3 regions of the Kineococcus deserti genome follow, and region 1 is predicted to be linked to each of the others. Evidence: riboswitches for the same ligand, from Rfam matches in the RefSeq annotation. Region 1 holds a riboswitch; each other region holds the start of a gene.
The links. A riboswitch is a leader RNA that binds a small molecule or an ion and turns the genes downstream of it on or off. The one in region 1 is predicted to bind S-adenosylmethionine.
Positions count from the first base shown of each region.

Region 2: another riboswitch for S-adenosylmethionine. It lies ahead of sfnG (dimethylsulfone monooxygenase SfnG); the one in region 1 lies ahead of ACRYR2_RS07700 (aminotransferase class V-fold PLP-dependent enzyme).
Region 3: another riboswitch for S-adenosylmethionine. It lies ahead of ACRYR2_RS10015 (rhodanese-like domain-containing protein); the one in region 1 lies ahead of ACRYR2_RS07700 (aminotransferase class V-fold PLP-dependent enzyme).

Region 1 covers NZ_JBJLSI010000007.1:55,859-61,671, reverse strand. Annotated here, with positions in the region: gene ACRYR2_RS07710 (hypothetical protein) at 87-341, shown strand; gene ACRYR2_RS07705 (rhodanese-like domain-containing protein) at 415-783, opposite strand; gene ACRYR2_RS07700 (aminotransferase class V-fold PLP-dependent enzyme) at 1,022-2,356, opposite strand; SAM riboswitch class IV at 2,413-2,526, opposite strand; SAM riboswitch class I at 2,667-2,758, shown strand; gene ACRYR2_RS07695 (methylenetetrahydrofolate reductase) at 2,820-3,767, shown strand; gene metE (5-methyltetrahydropteroyltriglutamate--homocysteine S-methyltransferase) at 3,764-5,813, shown strand, end outside.
Region 2 covers NZ_JBJLSI010000005.1:107,454-115,128, forward strand. Annotated here, with positions in the region: gene ACRYR2_RS05990 (AAA family ATPase) at 1-699, shown strand, start outside; gene idi (isopentenyl-diphosphate Delta-isomerase) at 656-1,195, opposite strand; gene sfnG (dimethylsulfone monooxygenase SfnG) at 1,316-2,449, opposite strand; SAM riboswitch class I at 2,459-2,541, opposite strand; gene ACRYR2_RS06005 (DUF3017 domain-containing protein) at 2,589-2,873, opposite strand; gene purH (bifunctional phosphoribosylaminoimidazolecarboxamide formyltransferase/IMP cyclohydrolase) at 2,890-4,461, opposite strand; gene purN (phosphoribosylglycinamide formyltransferase) at 4,458-5,048, opposite strand; gene ACRYR2_RS06020 (VOC family protein) at 5,096-5,857, shown strand; gene ACRYR2_RS06025 (LCP family protein) at 5,936-7,468, opposite strand; gene ACRYR2_RS06030 (hypothetical protein) at 7,561-7,675, opposite strand, start outside.
Region 3 covers NZ_JBJLSI010000009.1:139,777-147,451, reverse strand. Annotated here, with positions in the region: gene ACRYR2_RS10040 (NtaA/DmoA family FMN-dependent monooxygenase) at 1-5, shown strand, start outside; gene ACRYR2_RS10035 (DUF1684 domain-containing protein) at 15-791, shown strand; gene ACRYR2_RS10030 (SufS family cysteine desulfurase) at 788-2,116, shown strand; gene sufU (Fe-S cluster assembly sulfur transfer protein SufU) at 2,130-2,549, shown strand; gene ACRYR2_RS10020 (GNAT family N-acetyltransferase) at 2,608-3,093, shown strand; SAM riboswitch class I at 3,242-3,328, shown strand; gene ACRYR2_RS10015 (rhodanese-like domain-containing protein) at 3,334-3,735, shown strand; gene ACRYR2_RS10010 (O-succinylhomoserine sulfhydrylase) at 3,786-4,973, shown strand; gene ACRYR2_RS10005 (cobalamin-independent methionine synthase II family protein) at 5,008-6,225, shown strand; gene ACRYR2_RS10000 (class I SAM-dependent methyltransferase) at 6,230-7,054, shown strand; gene ACRYR2_RS09995 (FAD/NAD(P)-binding protein) at 6,990-7,675, opposite strand, start outside.

The DNA.
Region 1 (5,813 bases):
GCGGGGCCCGGCAGGAGGTGTGCCGAAGGCCCTTGCGGATGGGCAGGAGTGTGTCACAGTTGGGCAGCCGTGGACGGAGGTGTGAGGTGCGAGGACGTCGGATGTGGCGCCGGTTGTGCGCTGCCGCAACCAGTTTCGGCGCGTCGGCAGTACAGGGACTGGCCCTGGCGGGTCACGGTCAGTGGGGCTTCCCGTGGCCCGTCCCGCAGGACCAGGACGACGAGCCCGGTCCCGGTGAGCTGAGCTGGGCGCAGTTCGAGGCGGAACTGCACGACCTGCTCTCCACCGGTGCCCGCGGGGTCGGTGAGATCCCCCGTCCCAGCGGTGAACCGAGGCCCTGACCCACCAGGCCCCGGTGCTCCAGGCGCGGCGCCGCCGTGTGCTCGGCGCCGGTCACCGTGTCGTCCCGCGGGGTCAGGCCTGTGGTCCACTCACCGCCAGGCCCGCCGCCTTCCACGCCGGGAACCCGCCGTCGACCTGGACCACGTCGGTGAAACCCGCGGCCAGCAGTTCGGCGGTGACGGGTCCCGACCCGGCCGGCGAGCCGCAGATCACGACGATCTCCTGGTCCAGGCCGGTCAGTTGCGGCAGCGCGGTCGGCTCCCCGACGGCGAACTTCTGCGCGACCTCGGTCTTGGCCACGACGACGGCCTGCGGCAGGTCCCCGGCCGAGGCGCGGCCGGCCTCGCTGCGCACGTCGACGAACAACGCCCCGCCGGCGACGGCGCGGCCGGCCGTCTCGGCATCGACGAGGGGTGCCTCGGGAAGGGTGGTCTCGCTCATCTCACTCCTCAGGTGCGGTCCACGCGCTCGCGTGAACGGGTTCTGACACGGGCACGACCCCCGACGCCCGCGCCACGCGGCGGGCAGGTCGGCGGAGCGCGACCGGTCGGCGGCACGGTACGCGGCCCTGGTGCCGAGCACCTCCACGGCCCCGGTGCCACGCGGCCCTCCCGCGGCCGGAGAGGGCCGCCGACCGACCGGCCAGGCTTGTCGCCGGTCCCCGTGAGCGGGGGTCGGGTCAGCCCGGTTCCCGGGTGGAGTCGAGGAAACGTTCGGGGGCGGGACGGAGGTCGTGCAGCGGGCCCCAGTGGCCGTCGACGATCCCGTACTCGAGTTCCGGACCGGAGGTGAGGAACTGCTCGACGGCGGCCAGCAACCGGTCCACGTCGGCGGTTCCCGTCCCGACCCCCGTCGAGGCCCGCAGGCCCCCCTCGACCAGGCCGAGGGAGTTCGCGAACCGGTGGGCGCAGAACCGGCCGTCGCGCACGCCGATGCCGTGCTCGGCCGACAGGTACGCCGCGACCTTCGAGACCTCCTGACCGGGCACGGTGAAGGTGACGACCCCCACCGCGTCCCCGGGGTGCGGGCGGACGACCGCGACACCGTCCAGTGCCGTGAGCCCGGCGACGAGGCGGTCGCGCAACGCCGTCTCGTGGGCCTCCAGAGCTCCTGCGGGCAGGGCGGACAACGTCGCGCAGGCCTGCGCGAGCGCGACGGCGCCGACCACGTTGGGCGATCCGGCCTCGTGCCGGTCCGGGCCCTGCGCCCAGCGCACGGCGTCGTGGCTGACGTCCAGGGTCGCCCCGCCACCGGCCAGGTACGGCTCGGCGGCGTCGAGCCAGTCGCGCCGGCCGACCAGCGCGCCGGAACCGAAGGGGGCGTAGAGCTTGTGCCCGGACAGGGCGATCCAGTCGATCTCGTCCGCCGCGACGTCGACCCGCCGGTGCGGCAGCAGCTGGGCGCCGTCGACGGCGATCCGCGCGCCCGCGGCGTGCGCGGCGCGGGCCAGCCGGCGCAGCGGCAGCACCTCCCCGGTCACGTTCGAGGCGCCCGCGACCGCGAGCACGGCGTACCGCCCGGTGGCCAGCCCGGCCTCCAGCAGGGCGGTGGTCTCCTCGGCGTCGGTGCCGCCGCGCACCACCGTCGTGCGGGCCGACCGCTGCCAGGGCAGCAGGTTCGCGTGGTGCTCCACGTCGGCGACCAGCACCTCCGCTCCCGCCGGGACGGCGCGGGAGAGCAGGTCGAGCGCGTCGGTGGTGCTGCGGGTGAAGACCACGACGTCGTCGGGACGGGCCCTCACGAAGGCCCCGACCTGCTCGCGGGCCTGCTCGAACAGGGCGGTGGTGGTGCGCGAGAGGTAGCCGGCGCCACGGTGGACGCTGGCGTAGTGCGGCAGCACCCGGGCCACGCGGTCGGCGACCGTCTGCAGGGCAGGGGCGCTCGCGGCGTTGTCCAGGTTGGCGTAGACGGCCTCCCCGCCGGTGGCCAGCGGCACCCGGGTGCGGGCACCCACGACGGGCAGCAGGGGCTGGACCACGGAACAGGCGGCGGGCGAGAGGGTGCTCAGCGACACGACGGGACTCCTCAGAGGACAGGACCCTGCCGGGAGGACCGGGATCACCCCGCCGAGGTCCGCGCTTGCCGGAACCACCTCGGAACCGGCCAGGTCGTCACCCGGGGCACCCCACCGCGGAGGAGGGTTGCCGGCCAGCGAGCCGGGGCTTGTCGCTGGCACTCATGACCTGCGGGGAGATTGCCACGATCGCCCGCCGACAGCAAGATCGGCGCGTCGGTTCCCGGCCTCGAACGCGCGGACAGCCGACCGGGCTTACTGCCCGGAGGCACTTGTGGGACCGACCGGCCTCGGACTACTTTCGATCTCGACACCATCCAGAGCGGCCGAGAGTCCTGGCTCGACGACGCCGCAGCAACCCCCCGAGCCCGGGCGAGGGTGCTAAAGCCAGGCCGATGGAGTTCGTGATGTCCGCACGACCTGCCGTACCCGCTCACCCGCACCCAGGTCGGGCGCCGGCCCGATGACCCTGGCCCCGCTCCTCGCCGGGGGCGCAGGACGGCCGACGATCAGTTTCGAGCTCTTCCCGGCCCGTTCCGAGGCGGGCCGGGATTTTCTGTGCCACAAGGTCTCCGAACTCGTCGCGACCCGACCCGACTTCGTCTCGGTGACCTTCGGGGCCGCGGGCGGCACCCGCGCGCCGAGCCGGGAACTGCTCGCCCACGTGCTGAGCACGACGGCCGTCCCCGCGATGGCGCACCTCACCTGCGTCGGGCTGTCCCGCCGGGAGGTCGTGGACCTGGCCTGCGAGTTCTACGACGCCGGCGTCCGCGACGTCCTGGCCCTGCGGGGTGATCCGCCGACGGGGGTCGGCGACTGGGCACCGCACCCCGACGGCGTCGGGCGCGCCTGCGACCTGGTGCAACTGCTGCAGGTCGCCGACCGGCGGCGGCTGGCGCTGCGCGGCGGCGCCCGGCCGGTCGACGAGGGCCCGCTGAGCCTGGCCGTCGCGGCCTTCCCCCGCGGAGGCGACGGCGACCTGGCGGCCCTGCGCGCCAAGCAGGACGCCGGTGCGCACTTCGCGATCTGCCAGGTGACGTTCTCGGCCGACGAGTACGCCGGTTTCGTCCACCGGGCCCGTGCGGCGGGCGTCACCATCCCGCTGCTGCCGGGCATCGCGGTGACCGACGACCCGCACCGGCTGAACCGCATCGGTGAACTCACCGGGGTGCGGGCACCCGAACCCCTGCTGGCCGCCCTGGACACCGACGACGCCGCCACCCGGCGGCGCGCCGCGGGCGCGTTCTCCTCGGGTCTGGCGGCGGGACTGCTGGACGCCGGCGCCCCCGGGCTGCACCTCTACACCTTCAACGCGGCCACCCCCGCGCTGGACCTGCTCGACCACCTCGCACTGCCCCGAACTCCCGCCCACGACCAGCACCGCGACGCCGCGGTAGGAGGCCTTCGATGACCGAGAACCCCGCCTGGACCGCGACCGTCCTGGGTTACCCCCGCATCGGCGCCGACCGCGAGGCCAAGAGGGCCCTCGAGGCGCTCTGGGCCGGACGCGCCGACCTGGCCGCCACGGAGGCCGCGCTCGCCGGGGTGCGCGCCGCGACGGTGCGCCGGCTGAACGCGCTGGGTCTGCCCGCGCACGACGCCTCGATCCCGTCGGACTTCTCCGCCTACGACCAGGTGCTCGACGCGGCCGTGGCCGTCGGTGCGGTCCCGGCCCGGTTCGCCGACGTCGTCGGCGCCGACGGCCGCGTCGACCTCGTCGGGTACTCCACGATCGCCCGCGGCCGGGGTGCCGACGCGCCGCTGGAGATGACGAAGTGGTTCGACACGAACTACCACTACCTCGTTCCGGAGATCGGGCCGGACACCACGTTCCGGTTCGCCGACGACCGCGGGGTCCGGGAGTTCTCCGAGGCCCTCGCCGACGGTTTCCTGACCCGGCCCGTCGTCGTCGGCCCGGTGACGTTCCTGCTGCTGGCCAAGGCCGCCGACGGCAGTCCCGCGGGTTTCGCGCCGATCTCCCGGCTCGACGACCTGCTCGGCGCCTACTCCGAGCTCCTGAGCGCCTACGCGGCAGCGGGTGCGGACTGGGTCCAGCTCGACGAACCGGCACTGGTGAGCGATTCGGCCACGGCGGGGGTCGCCGGGCTGGCGGGGCTCGTCGAGGCCGCGTACGGGCGGCTGACCGCCCTCGCGGGCCGGCCGCGGCTGCTGGTCGCGACCCCGTACGGCGACCCGGGCGAGTTCCTGGGTTCCCTCGGGGCGGTCGAGGGGGTCGCCCTGGACCTGGTCCGGGGACCGGTCCCGGCCGACACCGGCGTGCTCGCCGGCAAGACCGTCGTCGGCGGCGTCGTGGACGGGCACAACGTCTGGCGCGCCGACCTCGTCGCGGCCCTGGCCCGGCTGCGGGAGTTCGAGGGCGTCGCCGGCCGCGTCGTCGCCGGAACCTCCACGTCCCTGCTGCACGTCCCGCACGACGTCTCCCGCGAGAGCCGGCTGGGCGAGCGGCTGCGCGGCTGGCTCGCGTTCGCCGACCAGAAGGTCGCCGAGGTCGTCCTGCTGGGCAGGGCCCTGGTGGACGCGGACAGCGTGCAGGCCGAACTCGCGGCCTCGGCCACGGCCCGCGCCGACCGGATCACCGCCCCCGGAGTGGTGCGCCCGGAGGTCCGCGACCGGCTCGCCGCCCTGACCCCGGACGCCTACGACCGCAGCGACTACGCCGTCCGCCGGCTGGCGCAGGAGGAGGCGCTGGGGTTGCCGGAGCTGCCCACGACGACCATCGGTTCCTTCCCGCAGACCACCGAGATCCGCGGTGCGCGGGCCGCCTGGACCCGCGGTGACCTGGCGCAGGCCGCGTACGAGGAGTTCCTGCGCGCCGAGATCGAGCGCGTCGTGCGGCTGCAGGAGGAACTCGGCCTGGACGTCGTCGTGCACGGTGAACCCGAGCGCAACGACATGGTCCAGTACTTCGCCGAGCAGCTCGACGGTTTCGCCGTCACCGCGCACGGCTGGGTCCAGTCGTACGGTTCGCGCTGCGTGCGGCCGCCGATCCTGTGGGGCGACGTCACGCGCCCGGCGCCCATCACGGTGCCGTGGAGTTCCTACACCGCGTCCCGGACGGTGAAACCCGTCAAGGGGATGCTGACCGGCCCCGTGACGATCCTGGCGTGGTCCTTCGTCCGCGACGACCAGCCGCTGGGGGACACCGCCCGCCAGGTCGCCCTGGCCCTGCGCGACGAGGTCGCCGACCTGGAGGCCGCGGGCATCGGGATCGTCCAGGTCGACGAACCGGCGTTGCGGGAACTGCTGCCGCTCAAGACCGCCGACCAGCCGGCGTACCTGGACTGGTCGGTCGCCTCGTTCCGGCTCGCGACCGCGGGAGCGGGCGACGCGACGCAGGTCCACACCCACCTGTGCTACTCCGAGTTCGGGGAGGTCATCGACGCCATCGACGGCCTGGACGCCGACGTGACGAGCATCGAGGCGGCCCGCTCGCGCA
Region 2 (7,675 bases), on a different contig from region 1:
GACGCCGACACCGTGCTCGTGCGCGCGCGCGACGTGCAGGCCGAGCTGACGAGGCTCACCGACCGCCGCGACGCGCTCGACGCCGAGCTGGTGCGCCTGGAGGCGCGGTTGTCCGTCATGGAGGGCGAGGCGCGGCAGGAGGTGTGGGACGAGGCCGAGTCCCGCGTGCAGCGCCTGGCGCAGGAGTTCGAGTCCCTGGCCCGCCGCGCGGCCGCGGCCCGCCTGCTGCACCAGACCCTCGAGAAGCACCGGGACACCCAGCGCCGCCGGTACGTCTCCCCCTTCACCGACCGGCTGGAGGAACTGGGCCGCGCGGTCTACGGCGACACCTTCCGCATCACCCTGGACGACGACCTGCGCATCACCGCCCGCACCCTGCAGGGCCGCACCGTCGCCTACGAGCAGCTCTCGACCGGGGCGCGTGAACAGCTGGCGGTGCTGCTGCGGCTGGCGTGCGCCACGCTCGTCGATCCCGCCGACGGGGTTCCCGTCGTCCTCGACGACGCCCTGGGGCACTCCGATCCCGCACGGCTGCAACGGCTCGCGGCGGTGTTCGAGCACGTCGCCCCCACCAGCCAGGTGCTGCTGCTCGCGCCCGGCCCGGGTGTGCACGGCGCGATCCGGGGCGCCACCGTGGTCCGGCTGGACGAGGCCGTCAGCTCTGCAGCTGCTCCAGCTGCCAGCGCATCCACGGGCTGAACGGCTGCGGGTCGGCGGCGACGAGCGCGCGCAGCCCGGCCAGGTCCACCCACCGGGAGTCGTCGACCTCGTCGGGGTCGAGGTGGAGTTCGCCGGCCAGCCGGGCGCTGAACACCGGGCAGACCTCGTTCTCGACCGTCCCGTCGTCCATCACCGCGCGGTAGCGGAAGTTCGGCAGCAGCGGCTCCACCCCCTCGACGGGGGCGCCGAGTTCCTGCACGGCCCGCCGCACCACGGCGTCGGCGGGTTCCTCCCCCGGCCCCGGGTGACCGCAGAACGAGTTCGTCCACACCCCCGGCCAGGTGCGCTTGACGGCCGCCCGCCGGGTCAGCAGCGTGCGACCGGCGTCGTCCAGGATCCAGCAGGAGAACGCCAGGTGCAGCGGGGTGCTGGTGTGGTGCACGTCGGCCTTGCGCGCCGTTCCGCACGGGGTGCCGTCCTCGGTCAGCAGGACGACCAGCTCGGTGGTCGGGTCGGCAGTGGGCGCGAGAGTCACCTGCGCACCGTAAGCGGTCCCGGGCCTCCCGCGCGCGAGGAACGCCGCGACACCGTCGGCGGTCCCCGGGCGCGGTCGTCGCCGGGCCGGTCCGGGGGCTCCGCCGGCCCACGGGTGAGCTCAGGCGGGGACCTTGAGGGTGGCCGCGGCCACCGCCTCGTCCAGTTCGGCGCCGAGCTGCAGGTCCTCCCCCGCGGCCAGCCGCGCCTCGAGCTCCCGCACGCGCGGGATGACGAGTTCGCCGAACGCCTCGACCTCCTCCTTGACGTGCAGGAAGCCCAGCAGCAGCAGGTCGACGCCGACGAGTTCGTAGGCCAGCACGCGCCGGGCGACCTCGTCGGGGGTTCCGACGAGCCCGGTGCGGAAACCGTCGTTGTACTGCACCAGATCACGGAACTCGCTGTCGGCCCACATGCCCTTGCGGTCGCTCGTGGAGTTCCCGGCCTCCTGGACCGCGGCCCCGAACCCCTCGACCTTGGCGACGTCGGCCTTGGCGATGATCTCCTCCAGCACGGCCTCGGCCTCGGCGCGGGTGTCGCGCACCAGCGCGAACCCGTTGAGCCCGAACCGCACCGACCGGCCGTTGGCGGCGGCCAGCGCGCTGACCTCCCTGACCCCGGTGGCGGCGTCGGCGATCGACTTGCCGTTCATGAAGTACCAGTCGCTGACCCGGCCCGCCATCGCCTGCGCCGCAGTCGAGTTGCCGCCCTGGAACACCTCGGGCGGCGCCGTCGGCTGCGGTCGGAAGGTGATGTCGGTGGCGTTGAAGAAGTCGCCCTGCTGGCTGTACCCGTCCTGGCCCCAGACCCCGCGCAGCAGCCGGATGAACTCCTCGGACTGCTTGTACCGGTCGTCGTGCTCGTGCCAGGTGACGCCCAGCTGCGTCGCCTCGTCCTTGAACCAGCCGGAGACGACGTTGAGCGCGAGCCGGTTCTGCGTCAGCTCCTGGGTGGTCGCGGCGAACTTGGCCAGCACGCCCGGGTGCCAGAAGAAGGGGTGGACGGCGGCGATGACCTTGAGCCGCTCGGTGGCCAGCAGCAGCGCCAGCGAGAACGACGTCGACTCGTGCTGCGCGTCGGCACCGTAGGAGGCGAGGTAGCGGACCTGGGTCAGGGCGTACTCGAAGCCGACGCGCTCGGCGGCCCGCGCGACCTCGACGTTGTAGGCCGGGTCGTGGCTGGTGCGTTGCTCGATCGTCGAGACCACCAGGCCCCCGGAGACGTTCGGGACCCAGTAGGCGAACTTCAGCGGCATGCGCGTGCTCCTCCATCGGTCCTGGCGTTAGCACCCCCGAGAGGTTGCTGCGGCGTCGCGGAGCCAGGTCTCTCAGCCGCTCTGGATGGTTCGTCGCAGCGTAACCCACACCCACCACGCCGCGGGGTGGGTCGGCCCGTCAGACGGGGGTGGGCACGAGGCCGGCCAGGACCAGGCAGGAGACGGCGAGCACGAGCAGGACCGCGACGTCGAGCGCGCGGGAGCGCACGGCGAGCGCCCCGGCGATGCGGACCGGCAGCACCAGCCGCAGGACGGCGGCGACCGCGAGGTCCGCGCCGAGCAGGATCCCGCCGGGCGTCGGCCCCGCGAGCAGGGTCAGCGCCAGGGCGAGCGCGATCCCGCCGACCAGGGTCAGCAGGACCGCGTTGCCCGGGGGCGGAACCCGCTCGGGGGCCGTGCTCATGGAACGAACGTACCGGTCAGTGCGCGAAGTGGCGCGCGCCGGTGAAGTACATCGTCACGCCCGCCTTCGTGGCGGCCTCGACGACCTCGGCGTCCCGGATGGAGCCGCCCGGCTGCACGATGGCCTTCACGCCGGCGTCGATGAGGATCTGCGCGCCGTCGGCGAACGGGAAGAACGCGTCGGAGGCCGCGACCGAGCCGGCGGCCCGGTCCTCGGCGCGCGAGACGGCCAGCTTGCAGGAGTCGACGCGGTTGACCTGGCCCATCCCGACCCCGACGGACGCGCCGTCGGCGGCCAGCAGGATCGCGTTGGAGCGCACCGAACGCACGGCCCGCCAGGCGAACTCGAGGTCGGCCAGGGTCTGCTCGTCGGCGGCCTCCCCGGCGGCCAGGGTCCAGTTCGCGGGTGCGTCACCGTCGGCGTCGATGGCGTCGAGGGTCTGCACGAGCACCCCGCCGGAGACGTGGCGCCACTCCTGCGGACGACGGGAGTAGCCCTCGGGCAGCTGCAGCAGCCGGACGTTCTTCTTGGCCTGCAGCACCTCCAGCGCCTCCGGCTCGAACCCGGGGGCGATGACGACCTCGGTGAACACCGGCGCGATCTGCGCGGCCATCGCCGCCGTCACGGGCCGGTTGGCGGCGATGACCCCGCCGTAGGCCGAGACCGGGTCGCAGGCGTGCGCCTTGGCGTGCGCGTCGGCGACGTCGGTGCCGGTGGCGATGCCGCAGGGGTTGGCGTGCTTGATCACCGCGACGGCCGGGCCGGTGAAGTCGTACGCGGCGCGCAGGGCGGCGTCGGCGTCGACGTAGTTGTTGTAGGACATGGCCTTGCCGTGCAGCTGGACGGCCTGCGCGATGCCGGGCTCGGACGTCGGGTCGGCGTAGACCGCCGCCTGCTGGTGCGGGTTCTCGCCGTAGCGCAGGACGGCGGTGCGCTCCAGGGCCGTGCCGGTCACGGCCGGCCAGCCCTCGTCCTCGGTGGACAGCGTCTGCTCGGCGAACCAGGACGCGACCGCGGTGTCGTAGGCCGCGGTGTGCGCGAAGGCCGCGGCGGCCAGCCGCTTGCGGTCGGTCAGGTCGAACCCGCCGTCGGCCACGGCGCTCAGCACGTCGGCGTAGCGGGCGGGGTCGACGACCACGGCGACGCTCGGGTGGTTCTTCGCGGCGGCGCGCACCATCGAGGGACCGCCGATGTCGATCTGCTCGACGACGTCGTCGTACCCGGCGCCGGAGGCCACGGTCGCCGCGAACGGGTACAGGTTCACCACGACGAGGTCGAACGGTTCGACGTCGAGCTCGGCGAGCTGGCGGACGTGGTCGGGCAGCCGGCGGTCGGCGAGGATCCCGGCGTGCACGCGCGGGTGCAGCGTCTTGACCCGGCCGTCGAGGCACTCGGGGAAGCCGGTCAGCTCCTCCACGGGGGTGACCGGGACGCCGGCGGCGGCGATGCGCGAGGCGGTGGAGCCGGTGGAGACGATGGCGACGCCCGCGGCGTGCAGGCCGTGGGCGAGCTCCTCGAGGCCGGTCTTGTCGTAGACGCTGATCAGGGCGCGCTCAACGGGGATCTTCGCAGCCTGGGGGTCGCTCAACGGGATGCCGTCCTCTCGGTGGTGTTCATCGCCCGGGCCAGCCGGCCCACGACGTCGACGAGCAGTTCGCGCTCGCGGGTCTTGATGCGTTCGTGCAGCGACGTCTCGTCGTCGTCGGGCAGCACGGGCACGGCGGCCTGGTCCAGGATCGGGCCGGTGTCGACGCCGGCGTCGACGAGGTGGACCGTGCAGCCGGTGATCTTCACGCCGTGCGCGAGGGCGTCGCGCACGCCGTGCGCGCCGGGGAAGGACGGCAGCAGGGCGGGGTGGGTGTTGACCATCCGCCCGCCGAACGCCTCGACCATCGGAGCGCCCAGGATGCGCATGAACCCCGCCAGGACGACCAGGTCGGGCTCGCGGCGGGCCACCTCGGCGGCCAGCGCGGCGTCCCAGGCGGGCCGGTCGACGTGGTCGGCGGGGGCGACGGTGAAGGTCTCGACACCCGCGGCGGCGGCGCGGTCGAGGGCCTGGACGCCCGCCTTGTCCGAGCCGACGGCGACGATCTCGAAGGCGTCGTCGGATGAGTCGAGCAGGGCCTGCAGCGTCGACCCGGATCCGGACGCGAGGACGACCACTCGTGCAGGCACGGGGCGAGACTCTAGTGCTCCGGCGGGACTTCCCCGAAACTCGGCGCATGACGATCCGCACCGAACCGTGGCCCACGGGTGTGCCGTCGTGGGCGGAGTTGTCGAGCACCGACCCGGCGGCCGCGGCCGCCTTCTACGGCGCAGTCCTGGGCTGGAGCACGGACGAGACCGGCCCCGGGCACGACGGAACGCTCATCTGCCGGGTCGACGGGCACGCCGCGGCGAGCATCGGCCGCAACGGCCCGCGCTCCTGGACCCTGTTCATCGCCACGCGCGACCTCGACGAGACGGTCGGCCGGGCCGGCGCCGCGGGCGGGACGGTGGTGGTGCCGGCGATGGACATCGGCGAGTTCGGCCGTGTCGCCGTGGTCGCCGATCCCACCGGCGCTCCCGTCGGGCTGTTCCAGCAGGGCGAGCAGCCGAAGTCCTTCTGGGTCAACGGCCCCGGTGGCCTGAACTGGGAGGACCTGCGCTCGGCCGACCCGGCCGCCTCGCGGGAGTTCTACGCCGCGGTGTTCGGGTGGAGGTTCGAGCCGCTGTTCGAGGAGTACGGCACCGTCACCAACCCCGACGCCCCCCACCCCGTCGGCGGGATCGGGCCGTTGTGGGGCTCGGAACCGGGGTGGCTGGTCTACTTCGGCGTCGAGGACGTCGACGCCGCGGTGTCGGCCGCGCAGGCGGCGGGCGGCGCGGTGGTGGAGGCCGCGCACGACAGCGACTACGGCCGGATGGCCCGGCTCGCCGACCCCGAGGGCGCGCAGTTCGCCGTCTTCACCCCGCCGGCCGGCGCCGCGCAGCCCGACCGCTGAGGTCGGGGGTGGGGACCGTTGACGCATCGGGCCGGTAGGTCCGGCCCGATGCGTCAACGGTCCGAACTCGCGGGCCTTTCAGGCGCAGATGTCGTCGCTGGCGACGCGGGCGGTGAACGTCGGGCTCGGGGTCGCCGACGGCGTCTCGGTGCCGGTCACGCGCGAGCGGACGTCGGTGACGGTCACGTCCGCGCTGGCCACCTCCACGACGACGTTGCGGCCCAGGCTCGGGTCGAGCCGGGTCTCCGCCCCGCCGAACGCGGCCGCCACGGTGTTCGCCGAGTCGGCGCGGTCGGTGCCGTAGCGGACCAGGACGTCCGCGCCGGGGTCGGTGGCCTGGCCGTCCCCGGTGCCGCCGCCGAGGAAACCGACGTCGGCCAGCTGCTGCGCGACCGTGCCGGCCGTGCCCGCCGGGGCACCCACGTTGAGCACCTGCACCGAGATGCTCGAGGGCGCCACCAGCAGCTGCGAGCTGGTCGAGGGGTCCGCCGTCGCCGACGCGGTGGGGGTGGCCGCGGCCGGGCCGGCGGTGTCGGTGCGGATCTGCGCCCACAGCGTGTCCGCCGCGTCGGTCCACTGCACGCGGTTCTCGTCCGCCGTGTACGGCTCGGTCGGGACGGTGACGAACTGCACGCCGTCGGAGGGCATCTTCTGCAGGCTCTGGGCCAGCGAGGCGATCTGCGACAGGCTGGCCAGCTCGGTGTCGGTGGTCACCGAGCTCGTCGCGGCGTTGAGGAAGCCGTACAGCTGGTCCGGGCGCAGCAGCATCTGCGAGCTGGTGACCTTCTGCACGATCGAGCTCATGAGCGCCTGCTGGCGGTTGATGCGCGACAGGTCCGAGCCGTCGCCGATGTAGCGCACCCGGGCGTAGGCCAGCGCGGTCTCGCCGTCGACCTGCTGCGTCCCGGCGGGCAGGTAGAGGTTGGCCTTGGCGTCCTCGATGTCCTCCGGCGTGCAGATCGTCACCCCGCCCAGGGCGTCGATCATGGAGCGGAACCCGCTGAAGTCGACGACGACGTAGTGGTCGACGAGCACCCCGGTCGTGGACTCCACCGTCTTGATCGTGCAGGCCGCCCCGCCCTCGGAGAAGGCGGAGTTGAACTGGCCCTTGTGCGCCGCCGTCGTCGTGCCGTCCGAGGCGGTGCACGCCGGGATGTCCACCATCGAGTCGCGCGGGATGCTCACCAGCGTCGCGCTCTGCCGGTCCGCGGCCAGGTGCACCAGGACGGTGGTGTCCGAGCGGGCGCCGGGGTCGGCGGCCTCGCCGCCGTAGGCGTCGCCCGAGCCGTCCGACAGCGCCCGGGTGTCGCTGCCCATGACCAGGATGTTGACCGCGTCCTGACCGGTCGTGGGGTCCTCGGTGGCCTCGTCGGACGGCCGGTCGTCGCCCAGCAGGTCCGTGATGTCCTCGGCCTGGATGTTGCCCTGCAGCCGGTAGAAGGCGTACACCCCGCCGCCGGTGGCCAGCACGGTCAGGACGACGGCGGCGACCAGGAACCCGCGCAGCAGCTTGTACGCGGTGCCGTGGGCGTGGCTGGCGTGCCGGCCGCGGGCGAGACGACCCGCGCCGGGGACGTCGCGCGGGGGTTCCTGACCGGTGGGAGTGGACACGTCGTCACCGTACGGCCGGAACGGGCCGGGGCTCGAAGGCACCGGGCACAGTTGCGCAGCGTGTCCGCGAGCCCTTCACACTCGAACGGAACTCAGGGGACCGCCGGGAGCGACTGCACGCCGTTCTGCTCGTTCAGCCGGTCCACGCACTGCTGGGTCGCGGCCTGGTCGCCGTTCGCCTCCAGCAGGCAGTCCCAGGCCTCGCCG
Region 3 (7,675 bases), on a different contig from region 1:
CCTGAGGAGTCCTCGTGACCACGACCGCCGACATCGACACCGCCCGCGCCGCCTGGGAGGCGTGGCGCACCTCGCGCACCGCTGAACTGAGCAAGCCGCACGGGTGGCTGAGCCTGACCGGTCTGCACTGGCTCGTCGGCGGACCCGCCGCCGTGGAGGGACTGCCCGGTGTCTGGGGCTCGGTCGAGGGCGGCGTCTCGGTCACGGCCACCGCGGCCGACGAGGTCGTGGTCGAGGGGGCCGTGGTCGACGGCACGGTGCGCGTCCAGACGGTCGAGGGTGGTCCCGGAATCCTCGTCGGGATCGGCGAGCGGCGGGTGGAGGTCATGCAGCGCAGCGGGATGCACGCGCTACGGGTGCGCGACCCGCAGTCCCCGACGCTGGCCGCGTTCACCGGTGTGCCGGTGTTCGACTTCGACGAGCGCTACGTGCTCGACGCCGAGTTCGTGCCCCACGCGCAGGTCCAGGACGTCGTCGTGGGCGCCGTCGTCGAGGGCCTGCAGCACCACCAGCAGGCCGTCGGCGTCGTGCGGTTCGAGCTCGGCGGCCCGCAGCAGCTGACGGTGTTCCGGGGCGGTTCGGCGTTGTTCACCGACGCCACGAGCGGGGTGACGACGACGGGCACGACCCGTTCGGTGCCCGTCCCGACCGTCGGGGGCCGCGTCGTGCTGGACTTCAACCGCGCGCAGAACCTGCCGTGCGCCTTCACCGACCACGCCACCTGCCCGCTGCCGCCGGCCGAGAACCGGCTCACCGTCGCCGTCCCGGCGGGGGAGAAGGACCCGCGATGACCGCCGAACTGCTGGCCGCCCCGTTCAGCGACGCAGAACTCGCGTCACTGCGGGCCGACTTCCCGATCCTGGGCAGGACCACCCGCTCCGGCAAACCCCTGGTGTACCTGGACTCCGGGGCGACGTCGCAGAAACCGCTCGCCGTCCTCGACGCCGAGCGGACGTTCTACGCCACGCGCAACGCGGCCGTGCACCGCGGTGCCCACCAGCTCGCCGAGGAGGCCACCGACGACTTCGAGGCCGCCCGCGCCGCGATCGCGGACTTCGTCGGCGTCCCGGCCGCCGAGGTGGTGTTCACCAAGAACGCCACCGAGTCGCTCAACCTGGTCGCGCACGCGTTCAGCACCACGACCGCGTACGCCACCCGCGGAACGGCGCCGGCCGGGCAGGTCGTCGACCCGCGGTTCGTGCTCGCCGAGGGCGACGAGGTCCTGGTCACCGAGGCCGAGCACCACGCCAACCTCGTGCCGTGGCAGGAGCTGTGCGCGCGCACGGGTGCGGTGCTGCGCTGGGTGCCGGTGACCGACGAGGGCGTCCTGGACGTCGACGCGCTCGACGGGCTGGTCAGCGAGCGGACCAGGGTCGTCGCCTTCGCGCACGCGTCCAACGTGCTGGGTGGGCTCGCCCCCGTGCGGCGGTTCGTCGAGGCGGCCCGCCGGGTCGGCGCCCTCGTGGTGCTGGACGCCTGCCAGTCCGTGCCGCACCTGCCGGTCGACCTGCCCTCCCTCGGCGTCGACCTCGCCGCGTTCTCCGGGCACAAGATGCTGGGACCCTCGGGCATCGGGGTGCTGTGGGGGCGGGCCGACCTGCTCGAGGCGATGCCGCCGTTCCTCACCGGCGGATCGATGATCGAACTGGTGCGGATGGAACGCTCGACGTTCGCGCCGGCGCCGCAGAAGTTCGAGGCGGGGGTGCCGATGACGGCGCAGGCCGTCGGCCTGCACGCCGCCGTCGACTACCTGCGCGGTCTGGGGCCCGACGGTTCGGGGACCGCACGGGTCGAGGCGCACGAACGCCACCTCACCCGGCGGCTGCTGGCCGAACTCGCGGACCTGCCGTGGGTACGGGTCCTGGGGCCGCTGGACGCCGCCGACCGCGTCGGGCTCGTCTCGTTCGTGGTCGAGGACGTGCACGCCCACGACGTCGGTCAGCTGCTCGACGACGAGGGTGTCGCGGTGCGGGTCGGGCACCACTGCGCCTGGCCGCTGCACCGCCGGTTCGGGGTCGCGGCGACGACCCGGGTGAGTTTCGGGCCGTACAACCAGCCCTCGGACGTGGACGCCGTGCTGCGCGGGCTGCACCGCGTCCGCGCCCTGTTCGCGTGAGATTCTGAGCGGCGTGGACCTGTACCAGCAGCTGATCATCGAGCACTCCAAACGCCCGCACGGCGAAGGGCTGCGGGCACCGTTCGGCTCCGAGGCCCACCACGTCAACCCCACCTGCGGCGACGAGATCACGCTGCGCGTGCGTCTCGACGGGGACGTCCTGGGTGACGTGTCGTACGACGCGGTCGGGTGTTCCATCAGCCGGGCCTCGGCCTCGGTGCTGCACGACCTCGTCGTCGGCCTGTCCGTCGAGCAGGTCGCACCGCTGCGCGAAGCGGTGCAGCACATGCTCACCAGCCGCGGCGAGGACCCCGGGGACGAGGAGGTCCTCGGCGACGCCGTCGCCTTCGCCGGGGTGGCCAGGTACCCGGCGCGGGTGAAGTGCGCGCTGCTCAGCTGGTCGGCGCTGACCGACGCCCTGCTGCGCGCCTGAGCCGGACCGGGACGTCCGGCACCGTGACCGGAACGCCGGCCCGGGTAGCGTGCGTGGCGTGGAGATCCGCGAGTTCACCGACGCCGACTGGGTGCAGGTCTGGCCGTTCTTCGACGAGATCGTCGCCGACGGCGAGACGTACGCGCTGCCGCAGGGACTGACCTCGGAACGGGCGCGGCAGTTGTGGGTGGACGCCCCGCCGTGGGGGACCTTCGTGGCGGTGGAGGACGGGGTGGTGCTGGGCACCGCGAAGTCCGGACCGAACCGCCCCGGCGCCGGATCGCACGTCGCGACGGCCAGTTTCATGGTCTCGCCCGCCGCCCGGGGTCGCGGCGTGGGCCGGGCCCTGGCCGAGCACGTCCTGGCCTGGGCGCGCGAGGAGGGTTTCCTGGCGATGCAGTTCAACGCCGTCGTCGAGACGAACACCGCGGCCGTGGCGCTGTGGCAGGGTCTCGGGTTCGCCATCGTCGGCACCGTTCCGCAGGCCTTCGACCACCCCGAGCACGGCTACGTGGGACTGCACGTCATGCACCGCCTCCTCTGACCGATCCACCCCGGCGCCGACGGCCCCGCGCACGGAGCCCGGCGTCCTCGGCGTCCTCGCGCCCGGCACCGCGGTGGGTGCGGCCCCGCAGCCGCGACGCGTCGCACCGTCCTGGACCCGGTGCGGGCGCCCATGCCCTACGCTGACCGGACCATCCAGAGCGGCCGAGAGACCTGGCTCGTCGACGCCGCAGCAACCCCCCTCGGGAGGGTGCTCATGCCAGGACCGATGGGAGGAACAGTGGGTTACGCCGGCGACCTCACCCCGCGTGAGGCCTTCGACCTCGTCCGTGAGGACCCCGACGCGGTCCTCGTGGACGTCCGCACGGAGGCCGAGTGGCGCTTCGTCGGGACGCCGACGGCGCTGGGGACCGATCCCGTCCTCGTGAGCTGGCTGCCGGTCGACCCCGAGCGCTTCCTCGGCGAGCTGGCGACCGCCGGGATCACCCCGGGCAGCGACCGCAAGGTCGTCTTCCTGTGCCGCTCCGGGCAGCGCTCGGTGGCGGCGGCCGAGGCGGCGACGACGGCCGGGATCACGCCCAGCTACAACGTCCTGGAGGGTTTCGAGGGGCCGCTGGACGCCGACGGCCACCGCGGTGGGTCCGGCTGGCGCGCGGCCGGTCTGCCCTGGCGGCAGTCGTGAGCGACGAGCGGCGTCCTCCGCGTCGCGACGGAGCGGACGGATCCAGCACCGTGACGGACCGGGGGTGGCGGCCGGACACCACGGCCGTGCGCGCCGGCCTGACCCGGTCACCGTTCGAGGAGACCGCCGAGGCGCTGTACCTCACCTCCGGCTACGTCTACGAGACCGCGGCCGACGCCGAGGCCGCCTTCGCCGGTGACGTCGACCGGTACGTCTACTCCCGCTACGGCAACCCGACGGTGTCGGTGTTCACCGAGCGGCTGCGCCGGCTCGAGGGCGCCGAAGCGTGCTACGGCCTGGCCAGCGGGATGTCGGCGGTGTTCTACGCCCTCGCCGCGCTGCTCGGCGCGGGGGACCGGGTCGTCGCCGCCCGCAGCCTGTTCGGGTCCTGCTTCGCCGTCCTCGACGAGATCCTGCCGCGTTGGGGGGTCGTCACCGAGTTCGTCGACGGTGAGGACCTCGCGCAGTGGGAACGGGCGTTGTCGACGCCGGCGCAGGCGGTGTTCTTCGAGACGCCGGCCAACCCGATGCAGACACTCGTGGACATCGCCGCCGTCAGCGAACTCGCGCACGCCGCGGGGGCGATCGTCGTGGTGGACAACGCCTTCACCTCACCCGTCGGCCAGCGGCCGCTGGCGTTCGGCGCGGACGTCGTCGTCTACTCGGCGACCAAGCACATCGACGGCCAGGGCCGCGTCATGGGTGGGGCGGTGCTGGGCACGAAGGAGTTCGTCGACGGCCGGTTCCGCGAACTCACCCGGCACACCGGCCCGACGCTCAGCCCGTTCAACGCCTGGACGCTGGCCAAGGGGCTGGAAACCCTCAGCCTGCGGGTGCGGCACTCGGCCGCCTCGGCTCTGCGCATCGCCGAGCACCTCGAACAGCAGGCGGGCATCCGCTGGGTGCGCTACCCGCTGCTGGCCAGCCACCCGCAGTTCGACCTGGCCGAGCGGCAGATGGAACTGGGCGGCACGATCGTCACCTTCGAACTCGACGCCCCGGCCGGCCGCGGCAGGGAACGGGCCTTCGAGGTCCTCGACGCCCTGACGATCGTCGACATCTCCAACAACCTCGGCGACGCCAAGTCGCTGGCCACCCACCCCGCCACCACCACGCACCGCCGCCTCGGCGAGCAGGGCCGGGCCGCCATCGGCCTGACCGACGGGGTGCTGCGCCTGTCGGTGGGGCTGGAGGATCCCGACGACCTGCTCGACGACCTCACCCGCGCGCTGCGCTGACCCGACGACCGAACCCCTGAACGGAGCACCACCCGTGACCAAGCAGATCCCCGTCTCCCACGCCGGCAGCCTGCCGCGCACGCCCGAACTCATCGCCGCCAACGAGACCCGCCGGATCGCCGAGGACGGTTTCACCCTCGAGCGCACGCCGGAGTTCGACGCGCTGCTCACCGACGCGGTCGTCGACCTCGTGCAACGCCAGCAGGCGCTCGGCGTGACGATCGTCGGTGACGGCGAGTACGGCAAGGCCATGTCCAGCGCGGTCGACTACGGCGCCTGGTGGTCCTACTCCTTCCAGCGCGTCGCGGGGCTCGAGGTGACGGGCGAGGACCTGTTCACCCAGCCGGTCGTGCGCTCCGAACCCGGCAAGGTCGCCTTGACCAGTTTCCCCGACCGCCGGGACTGGACGATCTTCAAGGACGCCTACCAGGACCCGACGTCGGGCATCTCCACGGGCAAGAACGCCACGGCGTTCCCGGCGACGACCGGTCCGCTGTCCTACGTCGGCCAGGAGGCCATCGCCTCCGACATCGCCAACCTCAAGGCCGGCCTGGCCGCGGCGGGCCTGGAGGAGGGGTTCATCACCTCGCTGTCCCCGGGCAGCGGCGCGCGCATCTCCAACCGGCACTACGCCACCGAGGAGGAGCACATCTGGGCGTGGGCCGACGTCATGCGCGAGGAGTACAAGGCCGTCGTCGAGGCCGGGCTCACCGTGCAGATCGACGACCCGTCCATCGCGGAGAACTGGGACCAGATCAACCCCGAACCCTCCGTGGAGGACTACCGCGCGTTCACCCGCATCCGCATCGAGGCGCTGAACCACGCGATCCGCGACCTGCCCACCGAGCAGATCCGGTTCCACCTGTGCTGGGGCAGCTGGCACGGCCCGCACACCACGGACATCGAGTTCAAGCACATCGTCGACCTCATGCTCGAGATCAACGCCGGGTCGTACTCGTTCGAGGCGGCCAACGTGCGTCACGAGCACGAGTGGAAGGTCTGGCAGGAGGTGGAGCTGCCCGAGGGCAAGAAGATCGTGCCGGGCATCGTCAGCCACGCCACCAACGTCGTCGAGCACCCCGAACTCGTCGCCGACCGCATCGAGCGGTTCGCCTCCGTCGTCGGCGCCGAGAACGTCGTCGCCTCCACCGACTGCGGACTCGGTGGCCGCATCCACCCGCAGATCGCCGTCGCCAAGCTCGCCACCCTCGGCGAGGGTGCCCGGCTGGCCGGCGCCCGCCTGTTCGGCTGACGCGGTGGAACCCACGGAGAACTCCCCGGCAGGGCCCTCCCCGGAGGACAGGGCGTGGGCGCTGTGGCAGGACTCCCCGTGGGGCCGCCTGCGGTACCACGTCGTCGCCCGGGTCCTGGCGTCCTGGACGGCGGAACTGGGCGCGGGGTTGCGGGTCCTGGACGCCGGCGGCGGTGACGGGCGGGACGCGCTGCCGTTCGCCCTGGCCGGCCACGACGTGACGGTCCTGGACCGTTCCCCGGAGATGCTCGCCCTGGCCCGCGCCGCGGCCACGGCCGCCGGGGTGGTCGATCGGGTGCACACCGTGAACGCCGACCTGGAGGACCTGGCCGCACTGGCGGCGCTGACCCGGCACCGCGAGGGCGGGTCGGGATCGTTCGACGTCGTGCTGTGCCACGACGTGCTGCAGCACCGCAGTTCCCACCAGCAGGTGCGGGCGGACGTGGCCGCGCTGGTGTCCTCGGCGCGGCCCGGCGGGCTCGTGTCGTTGCTGGCGCCCAACCCGCCCGCCGACGTGGTCGCAGCCGTGCTGCGGGACGGGCCGGCGGCCGGCTGGGTCGCGGTGGACGCCGAACGCGCCACCGATCCCGGAACGGGGCACACGGCGTTGCGACTGGCTCCCGAGTTCGTCGAGGACGCCCTGACCGAGGCCGGGTGCGAGGTCGGCGACCGGGCCGGGGTGCTGGCCGTCACGACGCTGCTGGAGGAGGCCGAACGCGTCGACGACCGGGTCGCGGCGGACCTGGAGGAACTCGAGGTCGAACTCAGCGGGCGGGTTCCGTTCGCCGGGACGGCGCGGTACTGGCTGCTCGCGGGCCGACGACGCTGACGGCCTCACCGGGCACCCTCAGCAACGCCTGCGCCACCCGGTCGTTCAGCCGGAAGAACCCCGCGTCCAGACCCGGCCGGGCGAACGCGGCCGCCCAGCCACCGCCGGCGACCCAGGGACCGAGCGCGAACCGGCGCTCGTGCACCGTCCCGTCGGCGTGCACGAGCCGCTGCCCGGCGTCGACGACGAGCCGGCCGTTCCCGAGTTCGCTCACCTCGCCGCGGTCGGTGAGCCGGTGCAGCAACGGATCCGCGCTCGCGGTGATCCGCGCCTCGGGCAGCCGCGCGTCGACGAGCACCGCGGCGCTGACGACGTCGGGGGAGTTCGCCGAGCGCGCGGTCCAGCACTGCCCGACCTCGTCGGGGGCGAAGTGCACGTCGCCGCCGAGGAACCGGACGACCCCGGCGTCGGCCAGCGCGAGCAGCTCGCGCAGCCGCCGCGGCGGGGGCCCGGAGGCGACGTAGCTGAAGAACCCGTGCCACCAGCCGTCGACCTCGACGACGGACTGCTCGTCGAGCCGTCCCGCGTGCGCCAGCCCGGCCACCGTGACGTAGCAGGACAGCAGGGCGTGGAACACCGCCGCGTCCATGCTGTACGCGGGGTCGGCGCGCCGGGCGACGT